2 regions of the Streptomyces sp. NBC_01296 genome follow, and region 2 is predicted to be linked to the other one. Evidence: predicted binding sites of a transcription regulator. Region 2 holds the regulator's gene; the other holds the start of a gene.
What was found. Region 2 encodes HspR, which represses chaperone genes until heat shock. Its sites were predicted from a motif close to TTGAGNNNNNNNNNCTCAA; they were not measured.

Region 1 (8,587 bases), 1.1 Mb from region 2:
AGCGCCAGTTCCAGGACCTGGCGCACGTCCGTCACCGGGTGCACGTCAAGCCCCTCCAGCACCTCGGACGGCACGTCGTCCAGGTCGGCCTCGTTCCGCTTCGGGATGATCACGGTGGTCAGGCCCGCCCGGTGCGCGGCGAGCAGCTTCTGCTTGACCCCGCCGATGGGCAGGACGCGCCCGGTCAGCGAGACCTCGCCGGTCATGGCCACGTCGGTCCGGACCTGCCGCCCCGACAGCAGCGAGGCCAGCGCCGTCGTCATCGTGATGCCCGCGCTCGGTCCGTCCTTCGGGACCGCGCCGGCGGGGAAGTGGATGTGCACGCCCCGGTCCTTCAGGTCGGCGACCGGGAGCTCGAGCTCCGCGCCGTGCGAGCGCAGGAAGCTGAGCGCGATCTGCGCGGACTCCTTCATCACGTCGCCGAGCTGCCCGGTCAGGGTGAGCCCGGCCGCCCCCGTCTCGGGATCGGCCAGCGAGGCCTCGACGAACAGGACGTCGCCGCCCGCGCCGGTCACCGCGAGCCCGGTGGCCACGCCGGGGACGGCGGTGCGCCGCTCGGCGGGGTCCTGTGCGGACTCCGGGACGTGGTGCGGGCGCCCGATCAGCCCCCGCAGGTCGTCGGCGCCGATGCGCAGCGGCAACTCCCGCTCCCCCAGCTCGTGCTGGGAGGCCACCTTGCGCAGCAGCCGCGCGATGGACCGCTCCAGGGTGCGCACGCCGGCCTCGCGGGTGTACTCGCCGGCCAGCCTGCGCAGCGCGTCCTCCTCCAGGACGACCTCGTCGGCGCCGAGACCGGCCCGCTCGAGCTGCCGGGGCAGCAGGTGGTCGCGGGCGATGACGACCTTCTCGTCCTCGGTGTAGCCGTCGAGGCGGACGAGCTCCATGCGGTCGGCGAGCGCTTCCGGAATGGCCTCCAGGACGTTGGCGGTGGCCAGGAAGACGACGTCGCTCAGGTCCAGCTCCACCTCCAGGTAGTGGTCCCGGAAGGTGTGGTTCTGCGCGGGGTCGAGCACCTCCAGCAGCGCGGCCGCCGGGTCTCCGCGGAAGTCGGAGCCGACCTTGTCGATCTCGTCGAGCAGGACGACCGGGTTCATGGACCCGGCTTCCTTGATGGCCCGTACGATCCGGCCGGGCAGCGCGCCGACGTACGTACGCCGGTGGCCGCGGATCTCGGCCTCGTCGCGGACGCCGCCGAGGGCGACGCGTACGAACTTGCGGCCCATGGCGTGCGCGACGGACTCCCCCAGGGAGGTCTTGCCGACGCCGGGCGGCCCGACGAGCGCCAGCACGGCGCCGCCGCGCCGCCCGCCGATGACGCCCATGCCGCGCTCGCCGCGCCGCTTGCGCACCGCGAGGTACTCGGTGATGCGGTCCTTCACGTCGCTCAGCCCGGCGTGCTCGGCGTCGAGGACGGCCCGGGCCCCGCGGATGTCGTACTCGTCCTCGGTGCGCTCGTTCCAGGGCAGTTCCAGGATGGTGTCGAGCCAGGTGCGGATCCAGGAGCCCTCCGGGGACTGGTCGCTGGACCGCTCCAGCTTGTCGACCTCCTTGAGCGCGGCCTCCCTTACCTTCTCGGGGAGGTCGGCGCCCTCGACGCGGGCCCGGTAGTCGTCGGACTCCTCGCCGTCCTTCTCCCCGTTGATCTCGCGCAGTTCCTTGCGCACGGCTTCCAGCTGGCGGCGCAGCAGGAACTCGCGCTGCTGCTTCTCGACGCCGTCCTGGACGTCCTTGGCGATGGACTCGGCGACGTCCTGCTCGGCGAGGTGTTCGCGGAGCCAGGAGATGGCCAGCTTGAGGCGTGCCACGGGGTCGGCGGTCTCGAGCAGTTCGACCTTCTGGGCGACGGTCAGGAACGGCGAGTACCCGGAGTTGTCGGCGAGGGCCGAAACCCCCTCGATCTGCTGGACCCGGTCCACGACCTGCCAGGCCCCGCGCTTCTTGAGCCAGCTGGTGGCGAGCGCCTTGTACTCCTTGACGAGCTCGGTGACGGACCCGGGCAGCGGATCGGCCAGTCTCTCGTCGACGCTCTCGCCCTCGACCCAGAGCGCCGCCCCGGGCCCGGTGGTCCCGGCCCCGATCCGGACGCGGCCGACACCGCGGATGAGCGCCCCGGGATCCCCGTCGGAGAGCCGCCCCACCTGCTCGACGGTCCCGAGCACACCGGTGCCGGCGTACTTCCCGTCGACCCGCGGTACGAGCAGCACCCGGGGCTTCCCGCTCCGCACCGCCGCCTGGGCGGCCTCGACGGCCCCCCGTACCTCGGCATCGGACAGGTCCAGCGGAACGACCATCCCAGGCAGCACGACCTCGTCGTCGAGCGGCAGCACGGGCAGAGTGAGCGTTACGGACGTCGAAGCCATGATCTTCCCTCCGGCAGTGAAGTTGAGCTATGCCGACTCAATGCATGTGCGCCTCCCGATGTTCCCCAACGCCCGTTCGCCCCCGGCGAACACCCGGAGTTGTCGGGGGGCTGTCCGGCGTGGCCCAGGTCAGCGAGGCGTGAGGAGGCAGAACTCGTTGCCTTCCGGGTCGGCCAGAACCGTCCAGGAGATTGCGGACTGATCGAAATCAGGGTCGGTGGCGCCCAGGGCGCGCAGTCGGGCTGCCTCTGCGGCCAGGTCGTCACCGGGGTAGGGGCAGACGTCGAGGTGGACGCGGTTCCACACGCTCTTGGTGCCGGGAGTGCGGAGGAACTCCAGGTAGGGGCCGACGCCTTTGGCGGAGCGCATGGTCGCGTGGTCGTCGGTGACCTCGTGCAGCGTCCAGTCCATCGCCTCGCCCCAGAACCGGGCCATCCCTCGCGGGTCGGTGCAGTCGACCACCACCGCGGCGATCGGCCCGGTGTCCCGGTAGATCGGACGGGGCTCCAGGACGCAGAACTCGTTGCCTTCCGGGTCGGCCATGACCGTCCAGGGGACGTCGCCCTGCCCCACGTCGGCGAGCGTCGCGCCGAGATCCTTCAAGCGCGCGACCAACTCCGCTTGATGGGCGGTCGAGGTGGTGGCCAGATCAAGGTGCACGCGGTTCTTGACCGTTTTGGGTTCCGGGCGGGCGATGATGTCGATGCAGACGGCCACGGGATCGGGGTAGGCGAAGCCCACGGGTTCGAGGTTGGTCACGCCGGGGCCCTCGCTGTCGACACCCCAACCGAGCGCCTCCGCCCAGAACCGGCCGAGCGCGGAGTCGTCCTGGGCCTTCATGTTGATCTGCACGAGTCGTGTTGTCATACCGCAGATCTTAGAAACCCCAGCCGACGTCGCGAAGCCGACAGCTCACTCCGGTCGCTGCGCGAGGGGAGGCATGCGCGACCGGCCGGCGTCGGTCAGGCACGGGGGAGGGAGCGGACTGCCGTGACGATCACGGCTCCGGGGATCAGCAGGCCGGCTTCTCCCAGGGCGTAGACCAGCCAGTGCGGCATGTCGAGCCAGAGCTCGTACGGGATGCCGACGGCGATCCCGCCGGCCACCGCGAGGAGTCCGCTGAGCAGGAGCGTCGTCCACGCGCACGTCGAGGCCCTGCGGTTGAGGAGGACCTCGTCCCGCCAGTGCTCCGGCGTGAACGGGGCAGTACCCGCATACGGCGTCATGGCGGCCGATGCTGGCACCGAGGACGCGGCGGCGATCGGGGGTTGGCCGAAAACTGGCACATGGGGTGAAGCACTGCGGAGCGCACGCAGGCCGGTGCGTGCGCTCCCGCTCGCACTCTCTGTGCCGCCCCCGGCACTTGACCGGTCCTATGCCCCCGCGATGCGGATGTCGCCCGAGGAGGTCTGGATCGAGAGGTGGGACGGGGCCTTCGGGGTGGTGGGGAGGGTCTCCTGCTTGCCTGACGCGGTGGCGGTCGTGATCTCGTACGGGGCCTGCGGGACCGTCAGCGAGACGTCGCCCGAGCTGGTCTTCGCCGTCACCGACGTCGGGGGCTTCGCGAAGGTCAGGCGGGCGTCGCCCGAGGAGGCGTGGATCTCCGCCGTCGGGCCGGCCAGGCCGGTGGCGGTGACCGAACCCGACGACGTACGGACCTTCAACGGACCGGCGATGCCCTCGACCTTCACGTCGCCGGAGGAAGAAGCGAGGTCGGCCGCCGCCACACCGGCCACCGTGACGTTGCCGCTGCTGCTCTCCAGCGTGACCGCGGCCGAGGCGGGGACCTCCAGGCGGTAGTCGATGAAGCAGGTGTCGGAGCAGCCGTCCGTGAACGTGAGGACGCCTCCCGACACCTGCTGGCCCGGCTTCGGCGCCGTGTCCCCGCGGTAGTGGACGGTCCGGTGGACCGTGACCCCCGGGCCGGTGCCGGGGGTCACCTCGATGGAGCCGCTCCGCGCGTCCTTCACCTCGACCGCCGTGACGGCCTCGGCGACCGTCGTATCGGCGGTCTCCGTCTTCTGCTCCGTGTCGTCGAGGGAGCATCCGGAGAGCAGCAGTCCGGCGGCGAGAGCGACAACCGCCTGGTGGGCGAACCGAGATGACGTGTTGGGGGAAGGCATGCACACCAGTGTGCCGAGGCGTGATCCCCCTGCAGAGGGTGTCCGCACCCGAATCCGGGGTGGTGGTAGCACCACCCCCGGCCCCCTCCTCAGATGCCGATCGCTCCGTCGATCCGCTCGCGCAGCAGGTCCGCATGGCCGTTGTGGCGGGCGTACTCCTCGATCATGTGGATCAGCACCCAGCGCAGCGACACCTTCCCCCGCCACGCCGCGTCCTCCGCCTCCACGTCCAGGTCGGGCGCGGCGGCCGTGAACGACTCCGCGAACGCCACCTCCTCCCGCCAGGCCTCCCACGCCGCCGCGACGGCCTCCGGGCCGGACACCGCACCGTCGAAGTCGCCGTCCGGATCGGCCTGCGACGAGAACAGGGCCGGCACCTCCTGCCCCGCCAGGACCTGGCGGAACCAGCGCCGCTCCATGTCCGCGAGGTGCCGGACCAGGCCGAGCAGCGAGAGCGTGGACGGCTCCACGGACCGCAGGGACAGGGCCCCCGCCTCCAGGCCGGCGCACTTCAGCTCCAGCGTCGCGCGCTGCGCTCCCAGGACGTCGGCGAGCATGGCCCGCTCGTCGCCCGTCGTGGGCCCCGAGAACCGGTCCTCGGACGCTCCGAAGAACTGCCCCCGGCGGCCCGTGACCGCGGGCCGCTCCGGGCGCATGGCCCAGTCCGTCCACGAGCCGTCGTACACCGCCAGGGAGGAGTAGCCGGCCAGCGTGGCGCCCAGGGCCAGGACGCACGCCGTCACTCCCGAGCCGCAGCTGAAGTACAGCTGCTCCCGGTCACCGGTCAATGCGGCGAAGGCCTCGCGGAGTTCCCCGGCGGGCCGCATCAGGCCGCCGCGCTGGAGGTCCCCGAACGGCAGGTTCACCGCGCCCGGCATGTGGCCCCCGCGCAGCCCCTCCCGCGGTTCCGGGGCGGCGGCGGTGAAGCGTTCGCGCGTACGGGCGTCCAGTACGACCGCGGCCGGATCGGCGAGGGCCGCCCCGACCGCATCGGCGTCCACCAGCAGCCCCGTCCGCGGCCGGGCCGTGAAGGAGCCGCGCGGGCCCTCGTACGCAGGGCCGCACGCCTCGACGGGCAGCCCGGCGGCGGTCCAGGCCGGCAGCCCGCCGTCCAGGACGGCGGCGCGGTCGAAGCCCATGGCGCGCAGCATCCACCAGGCCCGCGCACTGGAGTAGATGCCGGCGCCGTCGTAGACGACCACGGCGTCGGTGTCGTCCACGCCGAGCGCGCGTATCGCCTCCTCGAACGCGGCGGCCCCGGGCATGGTGTGCGGGGCGGGGGCGTCGTGGTCGGACAGGGCGCCGTCGAGGTCGAAGGGCCGCGCGCCCGGGATCCGCCGGTCGGCGCCGCGGTGGGCGCCGACGGAGGCGTCGAACACGACGAGCCCCGGCTCGCCGAGCCGGGCGGCCAGCCAGTCGGCTCCGACCAGCGGTCCGGGCAGGGCGGCGGCGTCAGCGGCATCGGCAGAGCGGGACGGGGTCATACGGCACCTCCGGGTGCGTCGGCGGGCCCGAAGACGAAGCGGGCCGTCGCACACATCCTCCTACGAGGGCCGCGCGCCCCTGCAAAGCGGGTTGCCGGTAAGGGAGTTGGCGAGGATCCTGTGCCCTACATCAAGGCTTGGGGGGAGCCGCATGGCCAAGAGTGTCGTGACCGATGTCACCGTCAGCCGAAGAGTCCTCTGGATCGGCGCGGAGGCGTATCCGCTGAGCAACATCGCCCGGGCGACCACGGTCAAGGTCGACCCTCCGCGCGGACAGGCGATCGCGCGCTTCATGAAATCCGTCGTGACCGTGATCATCCTGGCGGTCGTCGCCCTGGTCGTGCTCCCGAACGGGTACTCGGACGCGGCGGTGCTCGGCGCGCTCGTGCTGCTCGGCCTCCTCGTGGTGCAACTGGGCGGCGCCATCCTTCAGAAGACGTACTACGCGCTGGTGATCGAGACCGCGGGCTCGCCGAACACCGCGCTCGTCACCAACGATCTGACGCTCGTCCACGACCTCGTCCGCGTGATCATGGAGGCGATCGACAACCCGCAGGCCAGCTTCCACCAGCAGGTCAACAACTACATCGGCCAGGTCGGCGACAACTTCAAGGTGTTCGGCAGCGGCAACGTCGGGAAGGTGGGCAATTGACCGGCAACGAGGACTTCCGGATCGGCCGGATCGGCGACGACATCCGGGTCTACGGGACGAACAACATCGGCAAGATCGGCACGCAGAACAACGCGCCGCAGGATCCGCAGGCGGCCCTCCAGGAGCTCATCAGCCTGGTCCAGGTGCTGCGGGGACGCGTCCCGGAGGACGACCGCGCAGACCTGGACGAGTCCCTGGACACCCTCACCGAGGACAACGTGGAGCGCGGGGCGTTCCGCCGGGCGCTGGGGCGCATCTCCGGCGTGGCCCAGCTGGTCGGCGAGGTCGGAGTCCCGGTGGCCGAGGCCGTCCGCCGGGTGCTGGCGCTGTCCGGCATGTAGGAGACCGCCGCAGCCGCTTAGGGTGCGGCCATGGAGCCGGAAACGATCACCGTCCTGGACGCCCGCGCGTGGACCCCCGACCCGGAGCCGGTCCACAGGATCCTGGCGGACCTGGTCACCGGCGGCGCGGCGCTCGGCTGGGTCGACCCGCCCTCCGCGGACGAGGTCGCGCAGCTGCTCGACCACGTGCTGGCGGCGGCCCGGTCCGGGGATGCGGCCCTGCGTGTCGCCTATCTGGGCGGCCGCCTCGTCGGACTGGGCTACTGGCTGCGCTACGCCCGGCCCACGCACCGGCCGCACGCCGATCTGGAGAAGCTCGCGGTGGACGCCGCCGCCCACGGGCGCGGCATCGGCCGGGCGCTGACCGCCGCGCTGATCGAGGACGCCCGGTCCGCGGGCATCGAGGTCCTCACACTGGACGCCCGGGGCGACAACACCCCCGCCCTGGGGCTCTACCGCTCACTGGGCTTCACCGAGTACGGCCGCCTGCACGACTTCGTCGCCGTCGGGGACCGCCGCTACGACAAGGTGTTCTACATGCAGGACTTGCGCGGCTAGCGCGCGGCCCAGGCGGTGAAATCGGCCCAGGACCTGGGGGCCACGGCCAGGGGTGGGACGGCGAGGTCCTTCGAGTCCCGGACACGGACGGCGTGGGCGCAGGTGGCCACCTCGACGCACGCGCCGCCACTGTCGTTGCTGTAGCTCGACTTGTACCAGTTATGGGCCACCTCGATGCACTGGCTGCCGCTATCGCTGCTGTAGCTGGACTTGAACCACTGCGGGGCGCCGCTCATTGCTTCTCTCCTGCCAACTTCTCGATGAAGCCCAGAGATTCACGTGGGCCAAGGGCCTGTGCGCGGATCTTCGCATACCGCTGGGAGTAAGTGCTTACCTTGGCTCGATCGCTGATCGTCAGGCTCTCGTCCTGCATCTCCATGTAGACCAGCCGATCATGCCGAGGGGTCTCGACGAGATACATCCCGCCGCGCATGCCTGAATGCTCACCGCTGAGTCCGCAGTCGAGGGGGAGCACCTGCACGTTGACGTTGCGACGCTGGGCCAGTTCGGCCAGATGCCGGTACTGGTCGCGCATGATGGCCCCACTGCCGATGTCCCGACGCAGCGCGGACTCGTCCAGGATGAGCTCGATGAACGCAACCGGGTCCCGGTCGAAGACCGCTTTACGCCCCATCCGAGCCTCAACCAGCTCCTCGACTCGCTGGTCCGAGAGCACCGGGAAACCGCCCGCCATCAGCGCGCGTGCGTACGCCTCCGTCTGGAACAGGCCGTAGATCGCCTGGGTCTCGAACAAGTACAGCGCCAAGGCCTCCCGCTCCAGCACAGCGAAGTCCTGGAAGTGCAGGGGGAACTTCTCCAACCGGACGCACTCCCTCGCCAGCTCGAAGACACCGAGCCCTTCCCCGATCTCCTCCTCCAGCTTGACCAGCATCTCGTCGCTCGGAGGCTGTGCGCAGGTCTCCATCGCGCTGATCGCCGAGCCGGTGTAGCCCGTCCTGTGCCCCAGTTCGGTCTGGGTCAGCCCCGCCCTCTGCCTCAATGCCCGCGCCAGGTGGGAGACCAGGCGGGTCGCTCCGCCGGCCGTCGCCTTGTTCTTCGCCGTCTTCGA
Region 2 (8,587 bases):
CTGCGCGCGCGGCCCGACCAGTGACATCTCTCCGCGGAGCACGTTCAGCACTTGCGGGATCCCGTCCAGGGCGCACCGCTCCACGGCCGCGCCGAGCCGGCCCGCCGCGTCCGTACGCAGCCGCCAGGTCCGAAACGGCCGCCCGGCCAGCCCGGCCGCCGGCTCCCGTACGAAGACCCGGCCGCCCTGGGCTGCGTACAGCAGGGCGGCGACGAACAGCAGCGGCGCCGCGAAGACCCCGAGCAGCACCACGGCCCCGAGGAGGTCGGCCACCCGCTTCGCCGAGAGGTCCGGGCGGTGCCGGAACGGGAGCGGGGAGGGGTGCGGATTCGCGGGTCGCCGTCGCACGAGGCGCCGGATCGGGGGGAACGTGAGCGGCGGCAGCGGCATGGGGGCACCCTGCATGCGCCTGCGGCGGTTTCCGTGATGCCGCGCAGCGGACCGCCCCGGCATCGCCCGCTCGGCCCCCTGGTGCGGCCCCGCCGAAACCCCTCCGCGACTCCTCCGCGACCCCTGCGGCCTACCCCCGACCGGGCGGCTTCGAGTGGTTCTGCAGCGCTTCCGGACCACCCCGCCTGCCCGCCCCCGTGGGGCGTTTCCGCAGGTGGGGCCCACTGTCGCCGGTCGCCCCGCGGCTGCGTCAAGCCGCTCGCCAAGCCTGAGTGAGCGTAAGGCGAGGATAAAAGTTGAGCCATGCAGACTCACCTCTGTTGACGCCGGAGCGGCGTTACGGCATGGTTGAGTCTGTTCCACTCAAGTCAGCTGGAGGAAATCAAAATGGCACGTGCGGTCGGCATCGACCTGGGCACCACTAACTCCGTCGTCAGCGTTCTGGAAGGCGGCGAGCCCACCGTCATCACCAACGCCGAGGGCGCCAGGACCACGCCGTCCGTCGTCGCCTTCGCCAAGAACGGCGAGGTCCTCGTCGGCGAGGTGGCCAAGCGCCAGGCGGTCACGAACGTGGACCGCACCATCCGCTCCGTCAAGCGCCACATGGGCACTGACTGGAAGATCAACCTGGATGGCAAGGACTTCAACCCGCAGCAGATGAGCGCCTTCATCCTGCAGAAGCTGAAGCGCGACGCCGAGGCCTACCTGGGTGAGAAGGTCACGGACGCGGTCATCACCGTCCCGGCCTACTTCAACGACTCCGAGCGTCAGGCGACGAAGGAAGCCGGTGAGATCGCGGGTCTGAACGTCCTGCGCATCGTCAACGAGCCGACCGCCGCCGCCCTGGCCTACGGCCTGGACAAGGACGACCAGACCATTCTCGTCTTCGACCTCGGTGGCGGCACCTTCGACGTGTCGCTGCTCGAGATCGGCGACGGCGTCGTCGAGGTCAAGGCCACCAACGGTGACAACCACCTCGGTGGTGACGACTGGGACCAGCGCGTCGTCGACTACCTGGTGAAGCAGTTCGCCAACGGCCACGGCGTGGACCTCTCCAAGGACAAGATGGCGCTCCAGCGCCTGCGCGAGGCCGCCGAGAAGGCGAAGATCGAGCTGTCCTCCTCCACGGAGACCACGATCAACCTGCCCTACATCACGGCTTCCGCCGAGGGCCCGCTGCACCTGGACGAGAAGCTCACGCGCGCCCAGTTCCAGCAGCTGACCGCGGACCTGCTGGACCGCTGCAAGACCCCGTTCCACAACGTCATCAAGGACGCCGGCATCGCGCTGTCCGAGATCGACCACGTGGTCCTGGTCGGCGGCTCCACCCGCATGCCGGCCGTCGCCGAGCTCGTCAAGGAGCTGACCGGCGGTCAGGACGCGAACAAGGGCGTCAACCCGGACGAGGTCGTCGCCATCGGCGCGACCCTCCAGGCCGGTGTCCTCAAGGGTGAGGTCAAGGACGTCCTGCTCCTCGACGTGACCCCGCTGTCCCTCGGCATCGAGACCAAGGGCGGCATCATGACCAAGCTCATCGAGCGCAACACCACGATCCCGACCAAGCGGTCCGAGATCTTCACGACGGCCGAGGACAACCAGCCGTCCGTGCAGATCCAGGTCTACCAGGGCGAGCGCGAGATCGCGGCGTACAACAAGAAGCTCGGCATGTTCGAGCTGACCGGCCTGCCCCCGGCCCCGCGTGGCGTCCCGCAGATCGAGGTCTCCTTCGACATCGACGCGAACGGCATCATGCACGTCACGGCCAAGGACCTTGGCACGGGCAAGGAGCAGAAGATGACCGTCACCGGCGGCTCCTCGCTCGGCAAGGACGAGGTCGACCGCATGCGCCAGGAGGCGGAGCAGTACGCGGACGAGGACTTGCGCCGCAAGGAGGCGGCCGAGTCCCGCAACCAGGGCGAGCAGCTCGTCTACCAGACGGAGAAGTTCGTCAAGGACAACGAGGACAAGGTCCCGGCCGAGGTCAAGACCGAGGTCGAGGCCGCCGTCGCCGAGCTGAAGGAAAAGCTCAAGGGCGAGGACACCGCCGAGATCCGCACCGCGACCGAGAAGCTCGCCGCGGTCAGCCAGAAGCTCGGCCAGGCCATCTACGCCGACGCGCAGGCCGCCCAAGGCGCAGCCGGTGCCGGTGACGCCGGTCAGGCCGGAGCCGCGGACGCCGCCGACGACGTCGTCGACGCCGAGATCGTGGACGAGGACAAGCCGAAGGGCGGCGCTGCCTGATGTCGGAGGAGACCCCGGGTTTCGACGAGAAGCCCGAAGTCCCCGCCGGCGCCACGCCTGACGACGCCGAGCCGAAGGCCGCAGCTTCCTCCGAGGAGGAGGCCGCGGCCCCGGCCGGGGACTCCGGAGCGCCGTCTTCTCAGGAGACGGCTCTCCTGGCGCAGCTGGACCAGACCCGTACCGCGCTCGGCGAGCGCACTGCGGACCTCCAGCGGCTCCAGGCGGAGTACCAGAACTACCGCCGCCGGGTGGAGCGGGACCGGATCGCCGTCAAGGAGATCGCGGTCGCGTCCCTCCTGACGGAGCTGCTCCCGACCCTGGACGACATCGGCCGGGCGCGGGACCATGGCGAGCTGGTCGGCGGCTTCAAGTCGGTGGCCGAATCGCTGGAGACCGCCGCGGCCAAGATGGGGCTGCAGCAGTTCGGCAAGGAGGGCGAGCCCTTCGACCCGACGATCCACGAGGCCCTGATGCACTCGTACGCGCCGGACGTCACCGAGACGACCTGCGTGGCGATCCTGCAGCCGGGGTACCGGATCGGCGAGCGTACGATCCGCCCCGCGCGGGTCGCGGTGGCCGAGCCCCAGCCCGGGGCCGCCCCCAAGTCCGAGTCCGCGGACGGCGACACGCCTTCGGACAAGGACGCGGATGCCCCCGACAAGGGCTGACGCAGCAACCGTAGAGGCACGAGAGGAGGGACACCGGGGATGAGCACGAAGGACTTCGTCGAGAAGGACTACTACAAGGTCCTCGGTGTTCCGAAGGACGCCACCGAGGCCGAGATCAAGAAGGCGTACCGGAAGCTCGCGCGCGAGTTCCACCCGGACGCCAACAAGGGCGACGCCTCGGCCGAGGAGCGCTTCAAGGAGATCTCCGAGGCGAACGACATCCTCGGCGACGCCAAGAAGCGCAAGGAGTACGACGAGGCCCGCACCCTGTTCGGGAACGGTGGCTTCCGCCCCGGTCCCGGCGGGGGCGGCGGCTCGTTCAACTTCGACCTGGGCGACCTGTTCGGCGGCACCCAGCCGGGTGGCGGCCCGGGCGGCGGTTTCGGCGGCGGCGGTCTGGGCGACGTCTTCGGCGGGCTGTTCAACCGCGGCGGCGCGGGCCCCGGGACGCGTGTCCAGCCGCGCCGCGGCCAGGACATCGAATCGGAGGTCACCCTCTCCTTCACGGAGGCGGTGGACGGGGCCACGGTCCCGCTCCGGATGTCCTCCCAGGCGCCCTGCAAGGCCTGTTCGGGCACCGGCGACAAGAACGGCACACCGCGCGTGTGCCCGACCTGCGTCGGCACCGGCCAGGTCTCGCGGGGCAGCGGCGGCGGCTTCTCGCTGACCGACCCCTGTGCGGACTGCAAGGGCCGCGGCCTGATCGCGGAGACCCCCTGCGACGTCTGCAAGGGCAGCGGGCGCGCCAAGTCCTCCCGCACCATGCAGGTCCGGATCCCGCCGGGCGTCTCCGACAGCCAGCGGATCCGGCTGCGCGGCAAGGGCGCTCCGGGTGAGCGCGGCGGTCCCGCCGGCGACCTCTACGTCGTCGTCCACGTGGACGGCCACCCGGTGTTCGGCCGCAAGGACGACAACCTGACGGTCACCGTCCCGGTGACGATCGCCGAGGCCGCCCTGGGCGCCGACATCAAGGTCCCGACCTTGAACGGCCCCGCGGTGACGCTGAAGCTCCCGCCGGGCACCCCCAGCGGGCGCACGATGCGGGCCCGCGGCAAGGGAGCGGTCCGCAAGGACGGCAGCCGCGGGGACCTGCTGGTGACGGTGGAGGTCACTGTTCCGGCCTCGCTGTCGGACAAGGCCCGCGAGGCGCTGGAGATGTACCGCGACGCGACGGAGTCGGAGGACCCGCGCGCCGCGCTGTTCGAGTCCGCGAAGGGAGCATGACATGGACGGCCGCCGACGACCGCCCCGGTTCGGCAACGGGGCGTACGAACTGACCGACGAGACTCCGGTCTACGTGATCTCGGTGGCCGCCCAGCTCTCGGGCCTGCATCCGCAGACCCTGCGCCAGTACGACCGCCTCGGCCTGGTCTCCCCGGACCGGACGGCCGGCCGCGGCCGGCGCTACTCGGCCCGCGACATCGAACTGCTCCGCACGGTGCAGGCGCTGTCCCAGGACGAGGGCATCAACCTGGCCGGCATCAAGCGGATCATCGAGCTGGAGAACCAGGTCGCCGCGCTCCAGCAGCGCGTGGCCGAGCTCTCGGCGGCGGTGGACGGCGCGGCGGCCGTGCTCCAGCAGCGCGAGGCCCAGGTGCACGCCTCGTACCGGCGAGATCTGGTCAAGTACCAGCCGCCGGTGCCGGGCAGCGCCCTGGTCGTCTGGCGCCCCGCGCCGAAGCGCCAGAGCGACTGACGTCGGCTTCCTCCGGCTGCACGACGCGCACGTCCTGCATGCACGCACAGGCCCCGCCCAAGATCCCCGGGCGGGGCCTGGCGCGTTCCGGTGCGTTCTTCAGTCGCCCTCGTCCTCGAGGATCCCGGAGCGGGCGATGAGGAAGCCGAGTTGGGCGCGGCTGCCGCTGCCGAGGGTGCTGGCGAGCTTCGCGATGTGCGCGCGGCAGGTCCGTACGTTCATGCCCAGGCGGCGGGCGATGGCCTCGTCCACGTGGCCCTCGATGAGGAGCTGCGCGATGGTGCGCTGCACGCCCGAGATGCCGCCGCGGGTGTGCTGGTACGTGACTTCCTCCTGGAGGGGCACAGCGCGGTGCCACAGCTGCTCGAACACCTTGATGAGGTAGTCGACCAGCCCCGGGTGGCGCAGCTCCAGGGCGACCTGGCGGTCGTCGCTGGCCGGGATGAAGGCGACGGTCCGGTCGAAGATGATGAGGCGTTCGAAGAGCTCCTCCAGCGTGCGCACCTCGACCTTGCCCGCCTTGAGGAGGTCGACGTACGCGAGCGTGCCGCGGCTGTGCCGGACGGTGTGCTGGTAGAGGGTCCGGATCCGGACACCGCGGTCGGTCAGCGGCTGGTCGCGCTCCAGGGCCTCCGTGAGCTCGAGGCTGGGGCGGGCGCCGCCGGGCTGGATGGTGAGCATCTCGGTGCGGCACTCGGCGGTGGCGAGGTTGAGGGCCGCGTTGATGGGGTCGAAGCCTTCGAGCACGGTGATGGCGTGGGTGCTTGCCGGATTCTGCGCACTGATGGCGAGAAACGGCTCGAAAGCCTCGGACAGTTCGAGAGAATCCCGGTGTCTGTCGCGGATCTCCCGTTCGATCGGATGCAGCCGCTGTGCGAGTGCCACCGCCGGTGGAACCGGACGGAGCGAATTGGCGTCATCAGGATCTGGCTGCAACAACGCCAGATCGAGCAGGCAGGGTGCCGTTTTGACGTCCCCACGTGCGATACGTCCGGTCCGCAGCGCGCTCGTGTAGAGCCGCGCCCCCTCGCTGCACAGCTCCGTGACCGAGTGGGGATGTGTCGCTTTTGTTCTGTTTATGGTCAAATCTCCACCCCCCAGGGTCCTGAACATGCAAGAACATGATGCATCGTCCCTGTGGCAGTGATGTGCCTGAATGAGCCATCGTCTGACAGGCGGGGGAGAGGATTTCATCAAGTGAGGACGAAGCCGACCATGAACAAGAGAATGCTTCGCTCGGCGCTTGCCACCGTCATCTTCTCGGCTGTGGCCGGTCTGGGACTTGCCGGGGTCACCCTGGGGGGCGCCGAAGGGGGTGCCGCAGGCCTCCGGGCGGCGCCGCTCGAGGACAGCGGATGGCGCGCGGCACCGATGGACAGCGGATGGCGCTCGGCCCCCGTCGAGGCGGATGCCGGCACCGTTGCCGTGGAGACCGCGGTATGACCCCCGACGACCGCGGATTCCGTCGCGAAATGGCCTCTGCCTACCGCTCCGGCTGGCAGTTCATCGACCTTGCCACGGCCATCCCCCACCCTGGCGACTCGTTGATGGTCACCCTGTTCGGACAGCCCATCGTCATCACGCGCGAGGAGGACGAGGACGTCCGGGCGTACCGGTGCCTGCGCCGCCCCCGCGGCGCGCCGCAGCCCGTCCGCTGCGAGGTGCGCTACGGAATGGTCTTCGTCAACCTTGATCAGCGCGATCACCAGCTCTTCGAACCCGATATCACCACCGCCACCCCCCGCAGTGCCTGAAGCGATTCCCCCGTCGTTGCAGATCGCTCCAGGTGCTTCCCCCACACAACGGCGCCATCGTGGACCTGACCACGGTGGCGCCGTTGTGATGTCCGCGTCCAGTCCCTGAACCGGACAAGGTGAAAGCTGAACCGTTTTCGGTTCAGGCGCGGCCCATCGCCCGGTCGAGGGTGATCTCCATGACGACCCGGTCCGGGTTGGGAGAGGGCGTCCGCCCGTAGCGCTCCGCGTAGCGCGCCACCGCCTCGGCGACCGAGGCCTCGTCCGTACGGATCACCGCGTGCCCCTCCAGGGTCGCCCAGCGGCGTCCCGCCATCTGGCACACCGCCACCCGGGCCGGGCCCCGCTCCGTCCCCTGGGCCGCCAGCACGTTGCGGATCTTCTTGCTGTTCTTGTTGCTGATCACCCGGGCCAGGCCGGCCTCCGGGTCGTACGTGACGCCCACCGGCACCACGTGCGGGGTCCCGTCGGGGCGCGGGGTGGTCAGCGTGCAGACGTGCCGCTCCCGCCAGAAGGCGAGGTACTCGGGCGTCGGGTTGAGTACGTCAAGAGCCATGGCCCGAGCGTACGGGAGGGGGCCGATTCCGCCCTTGAGTGGAATAGACTCAACTTTGCGCACGCTGCCATAGTCAAAGAGCGAGACGCGAAGAACGAGACCTTGAAGCCTGTGTCTGACCTGTCTGAGAGGAGAAGTCGCACGTGGATGCCGAGCTGACCAACAAGAGCCGGGACGCCCTGAACGCGGCCACCAGCCGGGCCGTGAAGGACGGCCACGCGGATCTGACCCCGGCGCACCTGCTGCTGGCCCTGCTCGCCGGCGAGGACAACGAGAACATCACCGACCTCCTCGCGGCCACCGAGGCCGACCAGGCGGCGGTCCGGGGCGGCGCCGAGCGGCTGCTGGCGGCCCTGCCCAGCGTCACGGGCTCCACGGTGGCACCCCCGCAGCCCACGCGCGAGCTGCTCGCCGTACTCGCCGAGGCCGACCAGCAGGCCGGGAAGCTCGGCGACGAATACCTCTCCACCGAACACCTCCTCATCGCCATCGCCGCCAAGGGCGGCGCGGCCGGCGAGGTCCTTTCCACCCAGGGCGCGACGGCGAAGAAGCTGCTGGACGCCTTCGAGAACGCACGAGGAGGACGGCGGGTGACCAGCCCCGACCCCGAGGGCCAGTACAAGGCCCTCGAGAAGTTCGGCACGGACTTCACGGCGGCCGCGCGTGAGGGCAAGCTCGACCCCGTCATCGGCCGCGACCAGGAGATCCGGCGCGTCGTCCAGGTCCTGTCGCGCCGTACGAAGAACAACCCGGTGCTCATCGGCGAGCCCGGCGTCGGCAAGACGGCCGTCGTCGAGGGCCTCGCGCAGCGCATCGTGAAGGGCGACGTCCCGGAGTCACTGAAGAACAAGCGGCTGGTCTCCCTCGACCTCGGCGCGATGGTCGCGGGCGCGAAGTACCGCGGCGAGTTCGAGGAGCGGCTGAAGACGGTCCTCGCCGAGATCAAGTCCAGCGACGGCCAGATCATCACCTTCATCGACGAGCTGCACACCGTCGTCGGCGCCGGCGCCGGCGGCGATTCGGCCATGGACGCGGGCAACATGCTCAAGCCCATGCTGGCCCGCGGCGAGCTGCGGATGGTCGGCGCGACCACGCTCGACGAGTACCGCGAGCGGATCGAGAAGGACCCGGCGCTCGAGCGGCGCTTCCAGCAGGTGCTGGTCGCCGAGCCGTCCGTCGAGGACACCATCGCGATCCTGCGCGGGCTCAAGGGCCGCTACGAGGCCCACCACAAGGTCGTCATCAACGACAGCGCGCTGGTGGCCGCCGCGACCCTCTCCGA

Region 1: the regulator HspR is predicted to act here: its motif matches at 2,383-2,401, upstream of lon (endopeptidase La).

The regions. Positions count from the first base shown of each region.
Region 1 is NZ_CP130720.1:3,166,221-3,174,807, forward strand. It holds gene lon (endopeptidase La) at 1-2,360, opposite strand, end outside; gene OG299_RS14005 (VOC family protein) at 2,490-3,227, opposite strand; gene OG299_RS14010 (hypothetical protein) at 3,323-3,586, opposite strand; gene OG299_RS14015 (DUF4097 family beta strand repeat-containing protein) at 3,734-4,483, opposite strand; gene OG299_RS14020 (DinB family protein) at 4,573-5,040, opposite strand; partial or broken gene OG299_RS14025 (sulfurtransferase) at 5,110-5,967, opposite strand; gene OG299_RS14030 (DUF6232 family protein) at 6,119-6,619, shown strand; gene OG299_RS14035 (hypothetical protein) at 6,616-6,960, shown strand; gene OG299_RS14040 (GNAT family N-acetyltransferase) at 6,991-7,518, shown strand; gene OG299_RS14045 (DUF397 domain-containing protein) at 7,515-7,754, opposite strand; gene OG299_RS14050 (helix-turn-helix domain-containing protein) at 7,751-8,587, opposite strand, start outside.
Region 2 is NZ_CP130720.1:4,247,303-4,255,889, reverse strand. It holds gene OG299_RS19140 (sugar transferase) at 1-348, opposite strand, end outside; gene dnaK (molecular chaperone DnaK) at 778-2,631, shown strand; gene grpE (nucleotide exchange factor GrpE) at 2,631-3,299, shown strand; gene dnaJ (molecular chaperone DnaJ) at 3,339-4,523, shown strand; gene OG299_RS19120 (heat shock protein transcriptional repressor HspR) at 4,525-4,995, shown strand; gene OG299_RS19115 (helix-turn-helix transcriptional regulator) at 5,095-6,108, opposite strand; gene OG299_RS19110 (hypothetical protein) at 6,211-6,438, shown strand; gene OG299_RS19105 (Rieske (2Fe-2S) protein) at 6,435-6,749, shown strand; gene OG299_RS19100 (pyridoxamine 5'-phosphate oxidase family protein) at 6,892-7,305, opposite strand; gene clpB (ATP-dependent chaperone ClpB) at 7,449-8,587, shown strand, end outside.